Regions from separate parts of the Nonomuraea sp. NPDC003201 genome, predicted to be linked through region 2. Evidence: riboswitches for the same ligand, from Rfam matches in the RefSeq annotation. Region 2 holds a riboswitch; each other region holds the start of a gene.
The links. A riboswitch is a leader RNA that binds a small molecule or an ion and turns the genes downstream of it on or off. The one in region 2 is predicted to bind S-adenosylmethionine.
Positions count from the first base shown of each region.

Region 1: it holds a riboswitch for S-adenosylmethionine, as region 2 does, so the genes downstream of both, ACWDX9_RS58225 (ABC transporter substrate-binding protein) here and ACWDX9_RS02920 (GNAT family N-acetyltransferase) in region 2, are expected to answer to the same signal.
Region 3: it holds a riboswitch for S-adenosylmethionine, as region 2 does, so the genes downstream of both, thrC (threonine synthase) here and ACWDX9_RS02920 (GNAT family N-acetyltransferase) in region 2, are expected to answer to the same signal.

Region 1 is NZ_JBSFTC010000473.1:388-5,844, forward strand. It holds partial or broken gene ACWDX9_RS58205 (hydantoinase/oxoprolinase N-terminal domain-containing protein) at 1-117, opposite strand, end outside; gene ACWDX9_RS58210 (ABC transporter permease) at 114-914, opposite strand; gene ACWDX9_RS58215 (ABC transporter permease) at 907-1,764, opposite strand; gene ACWDX9_RS58220 (ABC transporter ATP-binding protein) at 1,761-2,870, opposite strand; gene ACWDX9_RS58225 (ABC transporter substrate-binding protein) at 2,849-3,961, opposite strand; SAM riboswitch class IV at 4,028-4,148, opposite strand; gene ACWDX9_RS58230 (helix-turn-helix domain-containing protein) at 4,199-5,173, opposite strand; partial or broken gene ACWDX9_RS58235 (MFS transporter) at 5,233-5,457, shown strand, end outside.
Region 2 is NZ_JBSFTC010000003.1:83,985-91,524, forward strand. It holds gene ACWDX9_RS02905 (toll/interleukin-1 receptor domain-containing protein) at 1-197, opposite strand, end outside; gene ACWDX9_RS02910 (hypothetical protein) at 1,053-1,256, shown strand; gene ACWDX9_RS02915 (hypothetical protein) at 1,739-2,143, shown strand; gene ACWDX9_RS02920 (GNAT family N-acetyltransferase) at 2,308-2,937, opposite strand; SAM riboswitch class I at 2,945-3,045, opposite strand; gene ACWDX9_RS02925 (L,D-transpeptidase) at 3,243-4,424, opposite strand; gene pyrE (orotate phosphoribosyltransferase) at 4,691-5,215, shown strand; gene ACWDX9_RS02935 (hypothetical protein) at 5,319-6,005, shown strand; gene ACWDX9_RS02940 (hypothetical protein) at 6,273-6,479, shown strand; gene ACWDX9_RS02945 (hypothetical protein) at 6,485-7,228, opposite strand; gene xylB (xylulokinase) at 7,358-7,540, opposite strand, start outside.
Region 3 is NZ_JBSFTC010000123.1:10,816-18,355, reverse strand. It holds gene ACWDX9_RS33605 (SAM hydrolase/SAM-dependent halogenase family protein) at 1-579, opposite strand, end outside; gene ACWDX9_RS33600 (DUF3263 domain-containing protein) at 697-996, shown strand; gene otsB (trehalose-phosphatase) at 1,035-1,805, shown strand; gene ACWDX9_RS33590 (hypothetical protein) at 1,841-2,416, shown strand; gene ACWDX9_RS33585 (alpha,alpha-trehalose-phosphate synthase (UDP-forming)) at 2,423-3,853, opposite strand; gene ACWDX9_RS33580 (RNA polymerase sigma factor) at 3,885-4,439, shown strand; SAM riboswitch class I at 4,519-4,660, shown strand; gene thrC (threonine synthase) at 4,674-5,906, shown strand; gene ACWDX9_RS33570 (MoaD/ThiS family protein) at 5,931-6,206, shown strand; gene ACWDX9_RS33565 (cold-shock protein) at 6,452-6,652, shown strand; gene groL (chaperonin GroEL) at 7,066-7,540, shown strand, end outside.

The sequences.
Region 1 (5,457 bases), on a different contig from region 2:
CTTGTGGTGCACCACGAGGCCGCGGTCCGGTACGGAGGCCACGAGGTCGGTGAACGTCCCCCCGACGTCGATGCCGATCCGCGCGCCGGTCGCGGTCGCCGTACCCGTGCTTGTCATAGGGCCTCCGAAATGCGAGCGAATCGGTCCGCGACCACCATCACCACCACGCTCGCCGCCATGAGCAGCGTGGACACCGCGGCCATCGACGGGTCGAGCTGGTACTGCACGGCCGAGAAGATGCGCAGCGGCACCGTCGTGGTGTTCGCGCCCGCCACCAGGGCCGTGACGGCGACCTCGCCGAGCGAGGTGACGGCGGCGAGGACCGCGCCCGCGAGGATGCCGGGCCGCAGCAGCGGCAGCGTCACCGTGAGGAACACCCGGACCCGCCCGGCGCCCAGGCTCAGGGCGGCCCGCTCCAGCGCCGGGTCGAGCTGCGCGGCGCTCACCATGACCGCCCGCACCACGAACGGCAGCGCCACCAGCGAGTGCGCCAGCCACAGCCCGGTCACCGAGTTGACGAGGCCGACGCCGTGGAAGTAGTAGAGCAGGCCGAGCGCGACGATGATCTCCGGGACCATCAGCGGCGACAGCGCGAACCCCTGCAGCAGCCGCCGGCCGGGGAACGACCCCCGCGACAGCCCATACGCCGCCGGCGTCCCGATGACCACCGTCGTCGGCACCACCAGGAGCACCAGCAGGCCGCTCAGCCGGAACGAGACCTGCCAGTCGGGCGAGCCGAGCACCTCGGCGTACCAGCGCAGCGACAGCCCCGACGGCGGGAACGCCATCGAGCCCGCCCGGTTGAACGAGCTCGTCACCAGCACGACCAGCGGCGCGATCAGGAACAGCAACACCAGCGCCGCCAGGGCCGCGGCCACCAGCCGCACGATCCTGTCGTAGCCCCGCTCACCCATGAAGGCGCCTCTCCCAGATCCGGAACACGCCCGCCAGCAGCCCCGTGGACACGACGGTCAGCGCCAGCAGCGCGAAGCTCAGCGCCGCCGCCACCGGGTAGTCGAACACCGTCGTCACCTGGTCGTAGACCCGGATGCCGGTCAGCGGCTGGGTCACCCCGCCGACCAGCAGCGGCGTGATGTAGATGCCCATGGCCAGCGCGAAGACGATGAGGGCGCCGGTGACCGCGCCGGGCAGGCTGAGCGGGACCGTGACCCGCAGGAACGTCCTGACCGGCCCGGCTCCGAGCGTCTGCGAGGCCCGGTGCAGGTTGCGGTCCAGCCCGCCGAGCGCCGTCGTGAGCGGGATGATCGCGAACGGCAGCAGCACGTGCGTCACCGCGACCACGACGGCCGGGTAGCTGGTGAGCAGCTGGGCGGGCTGCTCACGCAGCCCGGAGGCGACGAGCGCCCGGTTGACGAGCCCGTTGCCGGACAGCAGCACGACCCATCCGTAGGTGCGTACGACCACGCTGGTCAGCAGGGGCGAGATCACGATGACGAACAGCAGGGTCCGCACGACGCCGGGCCGCCGGCGGGCCAGGAAATACGCGGCCGGGTACGCCAGCGCCACGCACAGCACCGCCACCAGGAGCGCGGTGGCCAGGGTCCGCAGCAGGGAACTGTAGAAGTACGGCTCGGTCAACACCCGGGCGTACTGCCCGAAGGTGAATCCTGGCAGCGCCGCGTTGAAGGCGTCGACAGGGCTGAAGCTGAGCCGCAGCAGCCCTACGAGGGGGACCAGGAACAGGGCGGCCAGGAAGGCGACGAGCGGCAGGATGTACGGCAGGCCCGCCCAGCGGCGTGTCACGGCGACTCCGTTTCCAGGAGGATGACGTCGGCCGGATCCCAGCGCGCGAGCACGGACGTGCCCGCGCTGGGCGGATCTCCGGCGCCGGTGTCGGCGACCCGCACGCTCAGGGTTCGCCCGTCGGCCAGCCGCACCTCCACGTGCCAGGCGTCCCCGGCGAAGGCCCGATACCCCACCGTCCCGGCCACGCCGCCCGTAGCTGGGCCGGCCTCTGGGCCCGGTGTGGCCAGGCGGATGCGTTCGGGGCGGACGGCGACGACGGCGCGCCCGCCCGGCCGCAGCGACAGCGGGCCGCACTCGACGACGATCCCGCCGGAGTCCAGCGCGCCCGAGCCGGTCACCGTGCCCTCCAGGACGTTGGCCGCGCCGATGAACTGCGCCACGAACCGGGTCGCCGGCCGCCGGTAGACCTCGTCGGGGCTGCCGAGCTGCTCGACCCGGCCGCCGTTCATGACGGCCACCCGGTCCGACAGCGCGAGCGCCTCCTCCTGGTCGTGCGTGACGAAGACCATGGTGGTGCCGATGCGCCGCTGGATGGCGCGCAGCTCCACCCGCATCTCCCTGCGCAGCTTGGCGTCCAGGTTGGACAGCGGCTCGTCCAGCAGCAGCACGGCGGGCCGGATGGCCAGGGCGCGGGCGAGGGCGACCCGCTGCTGCTGCCCGCCGGACAACTGGCGGGGCCGCCGACCGGCGTACCCCTCCAGGCCGACCAGGCTCAGCGCCTCCCGCACCCGCTCGTCCCGCTCCCGCCGGCCGAGCCGGCGCACGCGCAGCCCGTACGCCACGTTGGCGGCCACGGTCATGTGCGGGAAGAGCGCGTAGTTCTGGAACACCATGCCCAGACCCCGCCGGTACGGGGGCCGCCGGGTCACGTCGGAGCCGTCGATCACGATCCGCCCGGCCGTGGGCTGGACGAACCCGGCGACGCAGTTGAGCAGCGTCGTCTTGCCGCAGCCGCTGGGCCCGAGGATCGACAGGAACTCGCCCTTGCGGATCGACAGCCGGTCCAGGTCGAGCACGCGCGCGCCGTCGTACCCGGCGGCGAGCCCCTCGATCTCGACGTGCCCGCCGCCTTCTTCCGGGGTCAGCCGAAGATCTGGTTCCACCGCTGCTGCCATTCGTTCAGCTTCGGGGTGGCGACCGCGTAGTCCACCCAGATGAACTTCTTGAAGACGTCGGGACCGTGCTTCACCTTCTGCTCGAACGGCTCGCTGTAGGAGATCGAGTCGTTGCCGGCGGCGTACCAGGTGCCCTCGGCGAACGGCTTCTGGTTCTGCGCGGCCGTCAGGTGGTCCAGGAACTTGATCGCCAGGCCGCCCTTCTGCGTCCCCGCGGCGATGAAGTACGAGGTCAGCGCGCCGACGGGGCCGGACTTGGGGTAGGTGAAGCCGATCGGGGAGCCGGCCTGGGCCATGGCGAAGGCGCGGCCGTCCCAGAAGGGCATGATCCAGGCGTCGCCGTTCTCGATGACGGTGGCGGCGTTGCCCGCGTTGGCGGGGAAGGAGGACACGCAGCCTTTCAGCGTCGCGAGCCTGTCGAACGCCTTGTCCACGGCGGCCGGGTCGGACAGCGTGCCGCCCTGGGAGGTGACCAGGGCGGAGAAGAACTCCAGGCCGGGGTTGTAGGTGAGCGGCGGGAGGGCGACGTGGCCGCAGTACTGCTTGTCGAAGATGTCCGCCCAGTCCGCGGGCGGCGTCTTGATCTTGTCGGTGCGGTAGAGGAGGCCGGTGGAGCCGGTGGTCAGCGGCACGCCGTACTGCTTGCCGTCGTACGCGGACTTGCCGGCGAGCACCGGGTCCAGCTCCTTGAAGTGCGCCAGTTTGTCGGTGGCCAGCGGCTGGAGCAGCCCGGCGGAGGCCGCGGGCAGCGACGCGTCCGGGGTGAACGCGATGACGTCGAACGGCGGGTTCTTGCCGCCGGCCGCGCGCAGCTTGGTGAGCCATTCGGCGTTCGCGCCGTAGACGAGGTTCACCTTGGCGCCGGTGTCGCGTTCGAACGGCTCCACGAACGACTTCTTGAACAGCTCTCCCCACGCGCCCGCGAACGCGGTCACCGTGAGCTCCTGCTTCGCCGCGCCGCCAGTGGAGCCGCCGGTAGAACCGCCAGTGGAGCCGCCAGTGTCGACGCCGCCGCAGGCCGTGACCGCCAGCGCGACCACCATGCCCAGTCCCGCGAGGCGAGTGAATCCGCCCTTCATCTTTCCCATTCCTTTTCGAGTTCCTCTTCGAGCGGCCGGCCAAGGGCGCAGGGCAGCACGACTCGACATCCGCGCTTGCCGCGAGCAGCACCGTTCGGCTCGACGACCGTGTCATCACCCGGGGCACCCCGCCGCGGTGGGAGGGTTGCCGTCCAGCAAGCCGGGGCTTCGCACTGGACTCGTGACATAAGCGACTATATCAGTAGGATTTGCATGAATAGGACACAGGGGGATGGATCAGCCGTTGATCAGGGCGTCGCCGAGGGGCGTGCGCGCGTACAGGACGCCGCGGCCGACGCGGGTGCCCGCGATCAGGCCCGTCCTGCGCAGCGCCGCCAGATGGCCGCCCGTGGTGCCCAGGCTCTGCCCGAGCAGGGCCGCGAGCTGGGTGGTGGTGGCGGGCGCGGCCAGCTCGGCGAGGATGCGGGCGCGGCTGCGGCCGATCAGGGCCGACAGGTCGGCGTCGGCCGCGGCGGGCGGGGCCGCGGCGCCCCTCGCGGGGTAGATCATCGCGTACGGCCAGGCGTCCTCCAGGTAGGCGCCGACGGCGGTCGTGAACGCCGACGGCAGGAAGAGCAGCCCCTTGCCGCCGAGCCGACGCAGCCCGTGGAGGCTGGTCAGCTCGACCTCGATCTGCCCCCGGGGCCGCCAGTGGACCTGCGGGCTGAGGTCCTCCAGCGCCGCCGCCCAGCCGTAGGCGGCCAGCCGTCCCGCCCGATGGGCGACGTCGCGCTGCAGGATCGCGCGGAAGCGCGGCCACTCGTGGGAGACGACCTCCGTCCAGAGCGCCCCGTACGCGTCGGCGAACCGCTCCACCACCCGCGGTCCCGCCAGCAGCTCCCTGACCCCGCCCGCCGCCGGCCGCCCGGCGAGCGCCCGGGCGATCTCCGCGTGCGCCTGCTCCAGCGGCGTCCTGCGCATGGCGGCCAGCTCCGCCTCGAACGGCACGTCCACCGCCGTCGGCGGCGGGGCGATGAAGGCGACGTTCGTGCCGCGCCGGTTGCCGCTGATCGCGTCCGCGGCCCGCAGCACGGGGTGGACGCGTTCGAGCTCCCGGTACGTGCCCCGCCACCGAGCGGCCCACCGGCCGTGGACGCCCGCCTCCAGCCGGCCCGCCAGCACCCACTGCGCGTGCATGGTCTCGATCAGCGGTGAGATCGCGAACCTGGTGGCCACCAGGTCCTGCGGGGTGACCTCGATTCTTACGGGCACCTTTCGGTTATATCCGAAAGAGTCGCCAGTTCGCCGGTCCGGTCCGCACCATCGTGGACGTGAATGGCGCGACGTTCGGCGAGGTGTTCGCCGTCAAGGAGTTCCGGGTCCTGTTCGGCAGCTTCGCGCTGCTGGTCGGCGGGGACTCGATCAAGATGCTGGCCCTGTCCGTGCTGGTCTATGCGCGGACCGGCTCGGCCGGCCTGTCGGCCGCCGCGTACATGGCCGGCTGGCTGCCGTTCATCGTGGGCGGGCTGTTGCTGCTCTCGCTGGCCGACCGGCTG
Region 2 (7,540 bases):
GACGAGAGTACGCCAAGAGTGCGTCTGCAGGTTGCCAAGGCTTGATCCATCGCTGCCATAAAGTTGTCCCCGGGGCGGAAATCCCATACCTGAATAGTCGTTGTGTATCCGGCGGCCTCAAGCGTCGCGGCGATCCACGTCGCCCAGTCCTCATCCTTCCCGTTATATGTAATGAAGAAATCGTTCGACTGGCTCACAACTGAACCGTCCTTCGCGATGGTGCCTCCAGTGAGGCCGGTATGAACTGCTCAACTCTACGCCAGGCGAGCAGGCAGCACAGCGATGTAGTCAATTTCCGCAATACATGTCACTGAACATCCGAATTCCGGATTAAGTGACTGCCGAAAAGATCTGGCTCGCCGTGCTGCGTGTTGGTGGAGATCAGATGGAGGTGAGGGCAGGCGGGTGCTGTAATCGAGGCGGCGCCGACCGCATGTTGCCCGTTGACGGGCGCAGTTGACGTTGCTGATTGGCGCGTCCGGCGACAGCGCGGGTTCGATTCCCGACGACCGCTGCGCTCCACCAGGGATAGTGGCTGACGAGAGATCGGCGAGCAGGAGTCGGCGAAACACAGGTACTGAACGGCGACTGCCTGCTGCTCAGACAGGCTGGGGTTGCAGTTTGGGTTGCAGTTCACGGTGGTTTCAGCTCGTTCGGGGAAGACCGCGTGGTGGCATTGGTCCAGGGGGAACTGTCCTGAACGGCCACGCCCAGAGCTGCTAATGCGGTTTGGGTTTACCGCCCATCCGGGGTTCAAATCCCCGATCCTCCGCAGGTGAAAGGCCCTCTCCCGTAGTTGGGGAGAGGGCCTTTTTCGATCTTCTATGGGCAGCGGGTTGCAGACACTCGGCGAGATATGGCGCAGCTTCGTCTCGCTGCTCTCCGGCTCGGGCACGCCTCATAGGTCATCTCGGTCTGGTCGGCCCACAGCAACACCACCGTCACCGAGAGCTGCTCGCCCCGTGTTCCTGGAAGGGCGCATGCATTGGATCTTTCCTGAGCGAAGATGCATGGAACATCATCCGTAGCCTCACCCAACCGAAGGATGGTCGTTGAAGCGCAGCAGCGGAACTCGCCGTAGTGGTGCTCGTAGTCTCGTCCTTCTCGGCTGGTTGTTCCTCGTTGTGGCCGGCTGGGTCGTTCTCACCGGAACAGGGGGCGATGCGACCACAGCGGTGATCGCGCTGGTGGGCGTGGGGCTGGGGTTTCTCATCACAGCCGTCGTGCTGGCGATCGAGGACCTTGACCGCCACTGATCAGGGAGACCCCAGAGGGCGTCTTTCATCTGGAGGGTGTGGCGCGCCCGGTGGTGGTCACACGGATGTGGCCGAGGATTTCCTGAACGCCTTGCTCGATGAGGAGGGCAGTGTTGGCATGGGCGTCCCGTACGACGGCCTGCTTGAGGATGGACTTCCGCTGATTTCGGTCCTCCGTGCGCTCGATCGGGGCCGCCAAGCTTCGTGGTGAAGGCCAGATCATGATCGGTCCACCTGTTCCTAGCCTTGAGCCGTTCCGCGGTCTGGGCCTTCTTGCGCCCGTAGGAGCGCGGCAGGCAGTGTCCCGGGGGCGATCGGGTCGGATGCTGTGCCGGTGTCAGCCGCCGTGTCAGCACGCCAACCGCCCGGTATCAGAGCGGTCGGCGACAGTGAATGCACAGAGCGCGAACCGGGGCACGCCCAGCTCGCCCCCGCCTCTCGTGGAAGCCCATTTCATAACAGAGCCAAGGGAGTACGCCACCATGTCCATCACCCTTTCCGACCAGGACAAGCTCACCCTGCGGACCGCCGCGTGGGGTGCCGTCTCCCTGATGTCCGCCGCTGGTGCCGCCGGCTCGGCCCACAAGGTCGCCGCCGAAGGCTCCATCGCCCTGACCTCCGCGACCGGCCTGGTCGGGCACGTGCTCACCAAGGCGCCCAAGGGAGTGAAGTACGGCAAGTCCGTCGCCGACCTGGCCGACCTGGTGCTGCCGGCCCTGACCGCATCCATGAGCCTGCTCAAGCAGCAGGATCCGGCCGAGGCCGACAACTTCCGCAGCACCGTCAGCGTCGCCCTCGAAGCAGCCGCCCGTACCCACCAGGGCCGGCCCAGCCCCACCCTGGCCGAGATGACCCGCAAGATCACCGCAGCGCTCGACGCTGCTTGATGGGATGTCAACCTCGTGTCGCGGGGTCCACTCCGGACCCCGTGACAAGGCGGCGTGATGGGTCAGGCACGGGTCGAGCCCCGCCACCGGGTGGCCAGGCTGGTGGGGCCGAACTTACTGACAGGTCGTGTTCAGGTGCTCAGGGGCGCCTCACCGCACCCATCTCAGAGGGCCGGCGAACGGGAGCTCACGGCGGTGAGGCGGGCTTGCAGTACCTGTTTGACGGTAGGCCATTCGGTGGCGACCACTGCGAACATGGCCGAGTCGCGGACCTTGCCCTCCTCGCCGTGCGCCCATGACATGGACCAGGCGCGCAGCACGCCCTCGAAGGGGATGCCGAGTCGTTCCAAGGCCCGGCGGCAGCGATGGTTGCGGGCGTCGGTCTTCAGGTCGACGCGGGCGACGCCGAGCACGTCGAACGCGTAAGACAGCAGCAACAGCTTCGCCTCGGCATTGATCCCGGTGCCCTGTGCCGAGGCGGCCAGCCAGGTGAAGCCGATCTCGATCGCGCGCAGGTCCGGCCGGTCCGGCCACCTGCGAGGATCCCACAGGCCGGTGCATCCCACCGCCTTGCCGTCGGTGAGCCGAACCTGCGCGAATGGGGTCAGCCCGTCGCGGGCGAGCTGGGCCGCCAGGTAGTCCGGTATCTCGCGAGCGCGAGGCACCAGCGTGAAATCGTAGGACGACCGATCCTCCTCGGCCGCCTCCGCGAGATCCGCCGCGTGCCGCATCGCCAGCGGCTCCAACCGCACCAGATCGCCGGAAAGGACAGGAACATCAAGCCGCACGCTCATCAGCTCTCCCTCATCGTTCCTGGCATTGGCACCTTTCCCGCGGATTGCCCGCTGGGGAGGTTGCCGGACCGTCACAGGGCCAGGTCCCTCAGATCCTCTGGATGAACTACCGAGTCGAGATCCTGCCCGCACAGACGGACACCGTCAATTCGCCTTCCATAGACGGCGCTTGAACGGGGCAGATGAGCTCTCTGGAAGAGTCGCACCCAATGTGGGAAGTGTGAGAGGTGGACACACCTGGCACGGTCTGGCCTTAAGACTCATGGCGGCCAGGCGTCGGGAGTGCTCACCACCAGCGGCTAACTCTAGGCGTTGATCGACTTGCCGAGGGCGCTGTCCGCGAGCCAGTCATCCCATGACTTCGCCCACGGCGTCGGCCCGTTGCCGAACTCGAGCTTCCGCGACGTCCCCGTGACCTCGATGATGTCTCCCCGCTGCGTGAAGTTGTAGAACCAGCGGGCGTTGGCCATGCTGGCGTTCACGCAGCCGTGGCTGACGTTGCTGTTGCCCTGCGCGCCGGTCGACCAGGGGGCGGCATGGAAGAACATGCCGCTGTAGGTCATCCGGACATTCCACTTGGTATGGGCGTAGTACTCGCCGGGCCTGCCGATGGTGGCCGAGTCCATGAGGGTCGACGCGGCCTTCTCCTGGGCGATCATGACGCCGGACCAGCTCTCGTCGCCCTTCTTGCCCAGGCTGACCGGGATGGCCTTGACGACCTTGCCGTTCTCCCGCACGACCGCCCGGTGGGTGGCATTGCGGATCTTGGTGATGTGCTCGTCGCCGACGGTGAACGTCAGGCTGCGGTCCCTGGTGCCCCACAGGTCCCGGCCCGCCCGCAGTCCGGCCAGGTGCGCGACCACCGTGACCTTCTCGCCGACCGGCCAGTACTCGCGCGGCCTGAACTGGACCTCGCGGTCGCTCACCCAGCTCCACGCGCCCTCGACCGGCTTCGACATCCGTACCTCGAGCGACTTCTCGACCGCGGCCCGGTCGCTCCTGGCGGTCACGGGGCGCGACAGAAGGAGCTGGACGGGCATGCCGACGCCGACCTTCTCGCCGTCCAGCGGGGACATGCCGCTCTCCAGCACTCGCTTCGGCTTGAGCGTGGTGAACGTGGCCCGCGCGGTGACGGGCTTGCCGTCCGTGCCGGTCGCCTGCGCGCTCACCGTGTACGCGGTCGAGGGCTGCAGCGGCCACGTGGGGTGCCACGTCCCGTTCGCACCAAGAGTTCCGCGTACCTCATGCCCCTTGGCGTCGGCGACGGTCAGCTTGGTGACCTTGCCGTTGGTGGCCTTGACGCTGACCCCGGCGTCCGGGGGCACCTTCTTCGTGCCGTTCGCCGGGGTGATCGACAGCTTGGCTGCGAGGGCCCGCTCCTGCGGGCCGGCGGGCGGTGGTGGGTTCGAGCCACCCGAGGTGCAGCCTGCGGTCAGCAGCAGTGTAGCCGTGAACGTACTGACGAGTATGGTTCGGCCGTTCCGCATCGTCGATGCCTCCACTCCCCGACAAAATAGGCATCTTTCGGACAAGACGGCCTATTAGCGATACGGAGAGCTATATGCCCATAACTGTTGGTAACAATGCAAAAGTGCCTTGATCGATGCGGCAGGTTGCGAGGCAGGCGTATCCAGAGGGTGTCTGCGAGATCGAGGAGTGGGACTTCGGGACGTGGCACCCGCCCACCATGAGGTGAGGCTGTTCTTGCTTCTCGGCTGTGTGGGCGGTCCTGCCTCTGGGAGACTGGGTGCCTGTGACGCGCTCTGACCTGGCTCGCAGGATTCATGCCGCCGCCCACCTCACCGGCCACTTCGTGCTGCGCTCAGGACGTACCGCCACCGAGTACTTCGACAAGTACAAGTTCGAGGGTGACCCCGTTCTGCTGGATGACATCGCTCGGGCGATGGCGCCCCTGGTCCCGGGGGACGTCGAGGTGTTGGCCGGGCTTGAGATGGGCGGGATTCCGGTGGTCACCGCGCTTGGCCGGCACACCGGTCTGCCGTGCGCGTTCGTCCGTAAGCAGGCCAAGACGTACGGGACCTGCCGACTGGCCGAGGGCGCGGATGTGGTGGGGCGGCGGGTTCTGGTGGTTGAGGACGTTGTCACCAGCGGTGGCCAGATCGTCCTGTCCACTGCTGAGCTGCGGAGCCTCGGGGCCCAGGTCAGTGAGGCATTGTGCGTCATTGATCGCGAACAGGCGGGTGCGGCGGCGCTGGCCGCGGAAGGCATCAGGCTTTCGTCGTTGTTGACCGCGATCGACCTGCGCATGACGGACTGATCCGCCGGGCCCATCGACAAGGGCCTCTCTTTACGATCGTCGCCCGTCCGGGCAGGTAGAACAAGACTGTTTCTTTGGTCGGTGCCGTCGCCATGCTGTAACCGTGAACGCCACAAACAGCGAGGTCTGGGATCCGTTCGGCACCTTGCACAACGCCCTGTGGATCGGAGGGGGACAATGGGCCGGCAAATCCACCGTCGCCAGGCTGCTCGCCACCCGGTACGGGCTGACCGCCTATCACTACGACTATCACGACGCACGTGCGCACAATGACCGTCGGATCGCCCGTCGCGTGCGGCTTGGCGAGCCGATCGCGGACCCTGAGCCGGACGCCGTCTGGGTGAACAGCAGCCCTCAGAAAATGGCCGACGAGATCCTGGCCGGGTTTCCCGTGCGGTTCGAATGGGCTCTGGATGACCTGCGTGGCCTGGTTTCGGGGCGGCCGGTCGTCGCCGAAGGCTGGGGGCTGCGTCCCGAACTGGTCGCTCCCATCATCGACTCAACCTGGCGGATGATCGTCATGGTGCCGAGCGAAGAGTTCCGCCGGCGCCAGGTTCGCGAGCTGCCCCGGGCCGCCGCAGTCGATCACCAAGTCAGCGATCCTGATCGAGCACAGCGCAATCGACTCGCCCGAGACCGACTCGTCGCCGATGAGGCCGTTCGTTCCGCTCGTCGTTTGGGCATCCGGGTTCTGGAGGTGGATGGGGCCGCTGATGCGGAGGCTGTGGCGGATATCGTGGCCGACCACTTCAGTTCCTATCTGCCGCTTGCGAACGTCTACGGGTCTTGATGACGCCGCTGGGTTGCACGCGTTCCTGGAAGCAATGGCGTGACCGTGCCCGTGGTGGTCTCGGTGATGCCGATCCCGGAGATCGTGGCGGCCGTCGGCTCGTAGCCGTGTTGACGTTCATCGCTGCCGGCTCTGGGGCCGCCGCTGGCCGAACTGGCCCGTGCCGTCCGCCCCGGTGGGCATGTGGTGCTGTCGGACATCCATCCGCTGTCGCTGTATCTGGGAGGCGTGCCGAGGGTGGCGGGACAGGACGGGAGCGTACGAGCCATGCCGGCCAGCCGGTTCCTGGCCAGTGACTACATCAACGCCATCCACGAGGCAGGGCTGCAGATTGTGGCCTGTCACGAACCTCGGTGGGGCGAGTCGCCCGGCGGGCACGGTGGTCCTCTCGCCCAGCGGTGGTGTTCGGAAGCGGCGGCGGTGGCCTATCAGGACACTCCCGCCTTGATCGTCTGGCATCTCCGCAGGCCCTGACCCGCTCACCAACTCAGTGCCTTCGGCCGGCTGGTCGTGGTGGGCAGCCGGTCACGGAGCATCCGGGCGCCGAGCGGGACCAGGGCCACGCAGAGCAGGCCGGTGACCAGCACGTCGGGGATGGAGGAGCCCTTCAGCACGCCCATCCACGTACCTCCTGCCAGCAGCAACATCACGGCGCGGGCGGTGCCGAAGAGGCCCGAGCGCCAGGCGGCGATGGCCAGCAGCAGCGAGCCCGCGTACTGGCCGACCGAGGCCCAGACCGGTACCCGCCACGGTCCGTAGGAGATGTCCACATACTCCTTCATGGTCGCGCTCGTCGCCTGGTCCAGGCCGATGGCCTCGGTGAGCTGGAAGGCGGTCTGGTCGGCGCCGGCGAAGTACAGGCGGGCGAACAGGCCGATGACCAGCAGCGTGGCGCCCCACTGGGCGAGGTGGCCGCCCACCTGCTGGGCCAGGGCGACGAAGGCGGGGAAGAGCAGCAGCGCCCCCAGCGCGAACACCGCGTAGGAGAGGGTGAGCAGGGCGGGTGCCGACGTGTGGGCGAGGAGCTGGCCGAAGGCGGCGAAGGGCTGTGCCTCGGCCCAGGCCTGCTGCTGAGGGGTGAGGGCGGTGGCCGTGCTCAGGTAACGCAGCAGGTATCCGGCGCACATGATCATCGGCCCCACGATGAGCGTCACGCCGCCGATCCATCGTCCGGGGAAGGGAGTGGCCATCGGGGCGCCGGTGAGAGAGGAGGGGGTGTTCATGGGAGCGAGCCTGGCGCCGCCGAGGTGGGCCCGTCATCGGCCGATGGTCAACCGGCGCCCCTGTCGAAAGTCAGGGGCGCCGGGCAGGCGACCGGCAACAAGCCGGACAGGCGTCCGGAAACGAAGGAGTCAGTCGAGGATGTGGGTGGTGGCGCGGGTGTAGCGGTCGCGGATCGAGGGGACGGCGTCCCCTTCGTACGTCTCCGTCTCCTCCGACCGCCAGTCCGGCGTGGTGACCAGCGTGGCGGCCTGGTACGCGGCGCCGTTGGCGACGTACTCGGCCGGCGGCGGCACCGTGATCGGGACGCCGAA
Region 3 (7,540 bases), on a different contig from region 2:
CCCGACCGCGATCGAGAGCTGGGTGTTGCCGTAGCGGTCGACCGAGACGACCTCGCCCTCCACCGAGCCCTCACGCAGCAGCGTGGTCGGCGCCGGCAGCGTCACCAGCCTGCCGATCGGCACCTCGGGCCCCAGGTCCGACGGTCTCAGCCCGCCGCACAGCCGCCCCGCGACCGGCGAGAAGACGTCGCGCCCGTGGAAGGTGGGGGAGACCGGCCGCAGGAAGTGCTCCTCGTTGCTGATCGCGTAGGCGGCCTCGGCGCCGCCGCTGGCGTGCACGGCCCACGACAGCAGCCCGTTGTCGGGCCCGATGAACACCCGCCCGCCCGCCTCGACGGCCACCGCCCGCCGGGCGCCGCCCGCGCTGGGATCGACCGCGCCGATATGGATGCCCGCAGGAAGGTACGGAATGGTCTGGGCGAGAATCGCCGCGCCACGCCGTACGTCACCTGCGGGGATCAGGTGGCACACGTCGATCACCCGCGCCTCGGGGGCGATTCCGGCGATCACTCCGTGACACGCCGCCACATAGCCGTCTTCGAGTCCGTAGTCGGTGAGGAGCGTGATTACTGAGGTCACATTTCGTGACTGTACGTCTCTCAATACGTCGTGAACAGCCGCACTTCGCACATTACGATTGGCCACGGGCCGCGTGCGTGCGGAGTCGTCGCACGCACCTTTCCCGAGGAGGACACCATGGGAGCACCGCTCAGCGGTGACAATGCTGCCCAGGAGACGTCCGGCCAACCCCTCTCAGAACGCGATCTCGAACTCCTCGCCTTCGAACGCCAATGGTGGCGCTACGCGGGCGCGAAGGAGCAGGCCATCAAGGAGAGCTTCGGGTTCTCCGCCACGCGCTACTACCAGTTGCTCGGTGAGCTGATCGACCGGCCGGAGGCGCTGGAGCACGATCCCATGCTGGTCAAGCGGCTGCGCAGGTTACGGTCCACCCGTCAGCGTGACCGCGCCGCCAGGAGACTCGGCATGCGTCCCTGACGGCTGGGTACGGCAGCCGCGTGAGGAACATCCCTGGAATGAAAGCGATCTTGGACGACCCGGCGGGCGCCGTGATCGGGCTCGACTTCGACGGAACCCTGTCGCCGATCGTGCCCGATCCCGCCGAGGCCGTGATCCATCCGAAGGCGCCGGAGGTGCTGGCCGAGCTCGGCGCCCACGTCCTGGCGGTGGCCATCGTGACCGGCCGGCCGCCGGCCACCGCGCTGGAGCTCGGGCCGGGCCTGGCCGACGTGCCCCGGCTGGTCGTGCTCGGCCACTACGGCTTCGAGCGCTGGGAGGCCGGGCAGATCTCCGGCCCCCCGCCGCCTCCGGGCGTGCTCGAGGCCGAGGCCGAGCTGCAGCTGCTGCTCGAGTCGCTGGGCCTGCGCGACGTCACCATCGAGGACAAGGGCCGGGCCGTCGCCGTGCACACCAGGCGCAGCTCCGACCCGGAAGGCGCGCTGGCCAGGCTGCGCGAGCCGCTGGCCGAGCTGGCCGGCAAGCGCGGCCTGGTGGTCGAGCCGGGGCGCTTCGTGCTGGAGCTGCGGCCGCCGGGCATGGACAAGGGGCAGGCGCTCAGCCTGTTCCTGGCGGAGCGGGCCGCCAGGTCCGTCATGTTCGTGGGCGACGATCTCGGCGACCTGGCCGCGTTCGAGGCCGTACGCCTCTCGGGCCTGCCCGGCGTGACCGTGTGCAGCGGCTCCGCGGAGGTCACCGAGCTGGCCGAGCGGGCCGACATCGTGGTGGACGGGCCCGACGGCGTCGTCGCGCTGCTGGAGGAGCTTGTGGCGGCTTTCAGCCGTTCGTGATTGAGCTGCAAGTCGCGCTCCCTAGGGTCGGGCGCATGCACAAGCGACACCTCGCCGCCGTGGCCGTGGCCGCGGCCACCCTCCTCGCGACCTCCCTGCCCGCGCACGCCGCACCCGCCCAGGCGGTCAAGCTGCGCAAGGGCCTGACCCTGTACATCCCGATCAAGTGGGTGGTCCACCGCTTCGGCGACGATGTCCAGATCGTGACCGGCAAGTGCGGCAAGCCCATGGGCTGGGGGACGCCCGAGTGCGACGCCTTCTACGTCCTCGGCCCCTCGTCCATCAAGCGCGGCGCCGAGGGGTTCGGCCCGTACACCGGCAAGCGGCCCTTCTACACGGCGAGCGACGTGCAGCCGTGCCCGTTCAACCGGAAGTGGGGCGAGGCCATCGGCCCGAAGGTCACCAGGGGCCTGCGCCAGGTCGGCGCGGGGCACAAGGCCGCCTACAACGCGTGGCAGTCGGAGTGCGTCAAGTATTCGGGCTCGACCACGAAGGTGCTGCTCCGCTTCACGCAGCGCGAGTGGTACCTGCCGCAGAGCAAGATCCTCATCGTGGACCAGTGGAACACGCCGGGGCTGGCCGACACGCTCAAGCACGCCGACTGGACCTGACCGAGGTCAGATCTCGGCCAGCGCGTCGAGCTGGGCCGCGAGCCACTTCTGCGGGGGCAGGGCGGTGGCCGCGGCGTGCAGCTTGTCGCGCCGCATGCGGCGCTCGTCCTCCGGCATGACGAGCGCGGCGTGCAGCGCGGCGGCCGTCCCGCTGATGTCGTACGGGTTCACCACGAGCGCGTGCGGGCCCAGCTCGGCCGCCGCCCCCGCCTCGCGCGAGAGCACGAGCGCGCACCTCGTGGACAGGATCGGGCCCTCCTTGGCGACCAGGTTCATCCCGTCGCGGATGGGGTTGACCAGCAGCACGTCGGCCATCCGGTACGCGGCCAGCGAACGCGGGTAGTCGTCGTTGACGTTGAGGATCAGCGGGTCCCAGTCCTCGGTGCCGTACTCGTCCTCGATCTCCTGCGCGCAGCGCAGCACCGACGCGGTGTATTCGCGGTATTCGGGCAGGTCGTGCCGGCTCGGGTAGGCGAACGCCAGGTGCACCACCTTGCCGTGCCACTCCGGGTGCGCGGCGAGGAACTCGCGGTAGGCCACCAGGCCGCGCACGATGTTCTTCGACAGCTCGGTGCGGTCGATGCGGACGATCAGCCGGCGGTCGCCCACCTGCTCCCTGAGCGCGGTCATGTGCGACTCGACGTCGGGCTCGACGGCGCGCTCCCACAGCGCGTCGCCGTCCACGCCGAGGCTGTGCACGCCGATGCGGGTGGTCCGGCCCTCGTGGGTGACGCTGCGGCCCACGCGGTCGACCTCCGCGCCCAGCAGCGCCTCGCAGCAGTCCATGAACGCCTGCGCCCACCTGTCGGCCAGGAATCCGGCGTGATCGGCCCCCAGGATGCCCTCCAGGACCTCTCCGACCACCTCGTCGGGCAGCAGCGAGAAGTATTCGGGGGGCGCCCACGGGGTGTGGCTGAAGTGGGCGATGCGCAGGTCCGGCCGCTCGGCGCGGAGCATCGCCGGGGTCAGCGTCAGGTGGTAGTCCTGCACCATGACGCGGGCGCCGTGGCCGGCCTCGTCGGCCAGCGCCAGCGCGAACGCGCCGTTGTAGTCGCGGTAGGACTCCCACTCGCGCTCGAACCTCGTGCCGAAGTTGGGCGAGTTCGGGATGTCGTAGAGCAGGTGGTTGACGAACCACAGGGTGGAGTTGGCCACGGCGTTGTAGGCGCGGTGGAAGGTGGCGGGCGGGATGTCGAGCATGCGCAGCGGGCCCGTGTCGTAGCCGGCGTGGTCGATGCGGCCGCCCGGCACCAGGCGCACGGCGCTGCGGTCGCCGTCGGACAGCGCCGCGCACACCCACAGCATGCCGTCCTTCCTGGCCACCTCGGACAGTGCCGAAACCAGGCCGCCGCCACCGCGTTTCATGGTCAGCTCGCCGTCGTCCGAGACGGTAAAGGAAACGGGCCCTCTGTTGGAGGCCACCAGGACGCTGTTCATCTACGCTCCCTTCGCCCATAGGATCCCAGCTATGGCGCTTGATGAGCTAACCGAGGAACTCGCCCGCTCGGCCGCAGGAGGAGATCATCGCGCACTTGGCGAGCTCCTGGCGCGGATCGAGCCGGATGTGATGCGGCACTGCGCCCGGATCCTCCCCTATCACCAGGATGCCGAGGAAGCCTCGCAGGACACGTTGCTGGCCGTGGCGCGCAACATCGGCCGGTTCGAGGGCCGGGCGCGGTTCAGCACCTGGTTGCACATCGTGACGGCCAACTGCGCGCGCACCACGTACAGGTCGCTCAAACGGCGCGCGGCCGAGCAGACCTCGGACGAGCTGCCCACGCAGAAGCCCGACGTGGCGCGGGTGAGCGTGATCGCGGGCTCCCGGCTCGACCTGCTCGACGCCATGGAGGCGCTGGAGGCCGACAAGCCCGACCTGGCGCAGGCGCTGGTGCTGCGCGACATCGTCCAGCTCGACTACAACGAGGTGGCCGAGCAGCTCGGCATTCCCCTGGGCACCGCCAAGTCGCGCATTCACCAGGCCCGCAAATACGTGCAGGGAGTGCTGGGTGATGATTATCGCTGAGACGCCACGTCTCGCATCTTGAGACGGGTGGCCATTTGGGCCCCACGGACGGGTAGAGTCCTTTTCAACAACTGAATATTGCTCATCCAGAGGGGTGGAGGGACCGGCCCTGCGAAGCCCCGGCAACCCTCCCGGTTTGAGACTCGCGACCTGGCGAGGCCGACCGGGACAAGGTGCCAATTCCGGTCTGCGGTCAAGGTGGCCGCAGGCGAAGATGAGGGAAGGCCTCGCTTCATGTCGCTCGACTTTGGTCCTGCTGTCGGTCTGTCCTGCCGCGAGTGCGGCACGCGTTACCCGCTCGGTCCGAGCTTCGCGTGTCTGGAGTGTTTCGGGCCGCTCGAAGCGGCCTATTCCTTCGGTACGGTGACCCGCTCCGACATCGAGTCGGGTCCCGCCAACATCTGGCGTTACCGGTCGCTGCTCCCGGTGCCGGTTGACGTCGCGAGTAAGCCCAATATGAACCCGGGTTGGACCAAACTGGTCAAGGCCGGAAACCTCGGACGCGCACTCGGTCTCAAGAACCTGTACGTGAAGGACGACTCGGGCAACCCCACCCATTCCTTCAAGGACCGGGTCGTCGCCATCGCCGTCGAGGCGGCGCGTAACTTCGGCTTCCACACCCTTTCCTGCTCCTCCACGGGCAACCTCGCGGGCGCGGTCACCGCGGCGGCGGCGCGCGCCGGGCTCGAGGCGTGCGTGTTCATCCCGGCCAACCTCGAAGCGGCCAAGATCGCCATGGCTCGCGTGTTCGGCGGCAAGCTGATCGGGATCGAAGGCACGTATGACGAGGTCAACCGGTTCTGCTCCGAGCTGATCGGCGACCCGCTGGGTGACAAGTGGGGGTTCGTCAACGTCAACCTGCGGCCCTACTACGCCGAGGGCTCCAAGACGCTCGCGTACGAGATCGCCGAGCAGCTCGGGTGGCGGTTGCCCGAGCAGATCGTCATCCCCATCGCCTCCGGCTCGCAGCTCACCAAGATCGACAAGGGCTTCCGCGAGCTGGTCCAGCTGGGGCTGGTCGAGGACACGCCGTACAAGATCTTCGGAGCGCAGGCGGCCGGGTGCTCGCCGGTCTCCACCGCGTACAAGGCGGGGCACGACGTCGTCCAGCCGGTCAAGCCCGACACCATCGCCAAGTCGCTGGCCATCGGCAACCCGGCCGACGGACCGTACGTGCTCGACATCGCCCGGCGCACCGGCGGGGCCGTCGAGGACGTCACGGACGCCGAGATCGTGGCCGCGATCAAGCTCCTGGCCTCGACGGAGGGCGTCTTCGCCGAGACCGCGGGAGGGGTGACCGTGGGCGTGCTGAAGAAGCTCGCCGAGAGCGGGCGGCTCGACCCCGAGGCCGAGACCGTGGTCCTCAACACCGGCGACGGGCTCAAGACACTCGACGCGATCAGCGACGACGCCCAGCCCACGGCCGTGATCCGGCCCTCCCTCGACGCGTTCCGCGCGACTGTCTGACAACCAGGAAAGGCGAGTTTAACCATGAGCGTTTCGGTGCGGATTCCCACCATTCTGCGCACCTACACCGGGGGCAACGCCGAAGTCAGTGGTGAGGGCGCGACTCTTCGTGACGTGCTTGCCAAGCTCGACTCGGACTACCCGGGGATCGGCGCGAGAATTCTGGATGAATCGGGCAAGATTCGTCGTTTTGTCAACGTTTACGTTGGGGAAGAGGACGTCCGTTTCGCCGACGGGCTCGACACTCCGGCACCTGAGGGCACTCAGATCTCAATCATCCCGGCGGTTGCCGGCGGCTGAGTGCTATAGATCACACGTGTGGAAGGCGCCCCTAGTGGGCGCCTTCTCCATTTCCAGGGCAAATGAAACGTTGAAGCGCCTTCGTTGCGAAGAAATGCGTCGTTTGCAGATTGACTCTGTTGCCAAACCCCGTGCCACAGGTATGGTCGAGGGCGATCGTCTGGCTGATTTTCCCTTAAGTCCGGCGATTACGGGTCTCGCGGAGGAATGGGCGAGATCTGAAAGCCCAGTAAGAGGAGTCGGAAGTGGCGCAGGGCACCGTCAAGTGGTTCAACGCGGACAAGGGCTACGGCTTCATCGCGGTAGACGGTGGTAAGGATGTATTCGTCCATTACTCAGCGATCATGATGGACGGGTACCGATCTCTCGAACAGGGCCAGCGGGTCGAGTTCGAGATCACGCAGGGCCAGAAGGGACCTCAAGCGGAGTCCGTCCGCGCGGTCTGATACACCCCCCTGGTATGCACCGGCGGGGATCGCCCGGCAGCGCAGTCCGTGCGAGCCCGCCACCTTTCTTTCGTCGACTCGGTCACGGCGAGCCGCGCGAGGCGGCTCGCCGTGCGTATGGATCCCGCCACCTGCGGTGGCCTGGACGCGGCTCGTCGCAGGTGCGGGGTCCTGCGGCCGGCGATGGACGGCTCCGCCGTACAGGCTGATATGGGGAGAAAAGGCCCGGTAGGAGGCTTCTCGCTTGCACTCGACAGGGTAGAGTGCTAAACAGTTCGTTGGCACTCTGTGCAGCAGAGTGCCAACACTCGGATCGGGACGATGGGGTCTGCCGAAGGAGATGCTGACCCATGCCGTCGCGGGCGTCGGCTCGGTCCACGACAAGCCACCCTGCATCTGGGAGGTCTAGCCTTATGGCAGCCAAGATGATCGCGTTTGACGAGGACGCCCGGCGCGGTCTCGAGCGTGGTATGAACCAGCTCGCCGACGCCGTCAAGGTGACCTTGGGCCCCAAGGGCCGCAACGTCGTGCTGGAGAAGAAGTGGGGCGCCCCCACGATCACCAACGACGGTGTCTCCATCGCCAAGGAGATCGAGCTCGAGGACCCGTGGGAGAAGATCGGCGCCGAGCTGGTCAAGGAAGTCGCCAAGAAGACCGACGACGTCGCGGGTGACGGCACCACCACCGCCACCGTGCTCGCCCAGGCGCTGGTGCGCGAGGGTCTGCGCAACGTGGCCGCCGGCGCCAACCCGATGGGCCTGAAGAAGGGCATCGAGGCCGCCGTCGAGCGCGTCAGCGAGGAGCTCTCCAAGCTGGCCAAGGACGTGGAGACCAAGGAGCAGATCGCTTCCACGGCCTCCATCTCCGCCGCCGACCCCGAGATCGGCT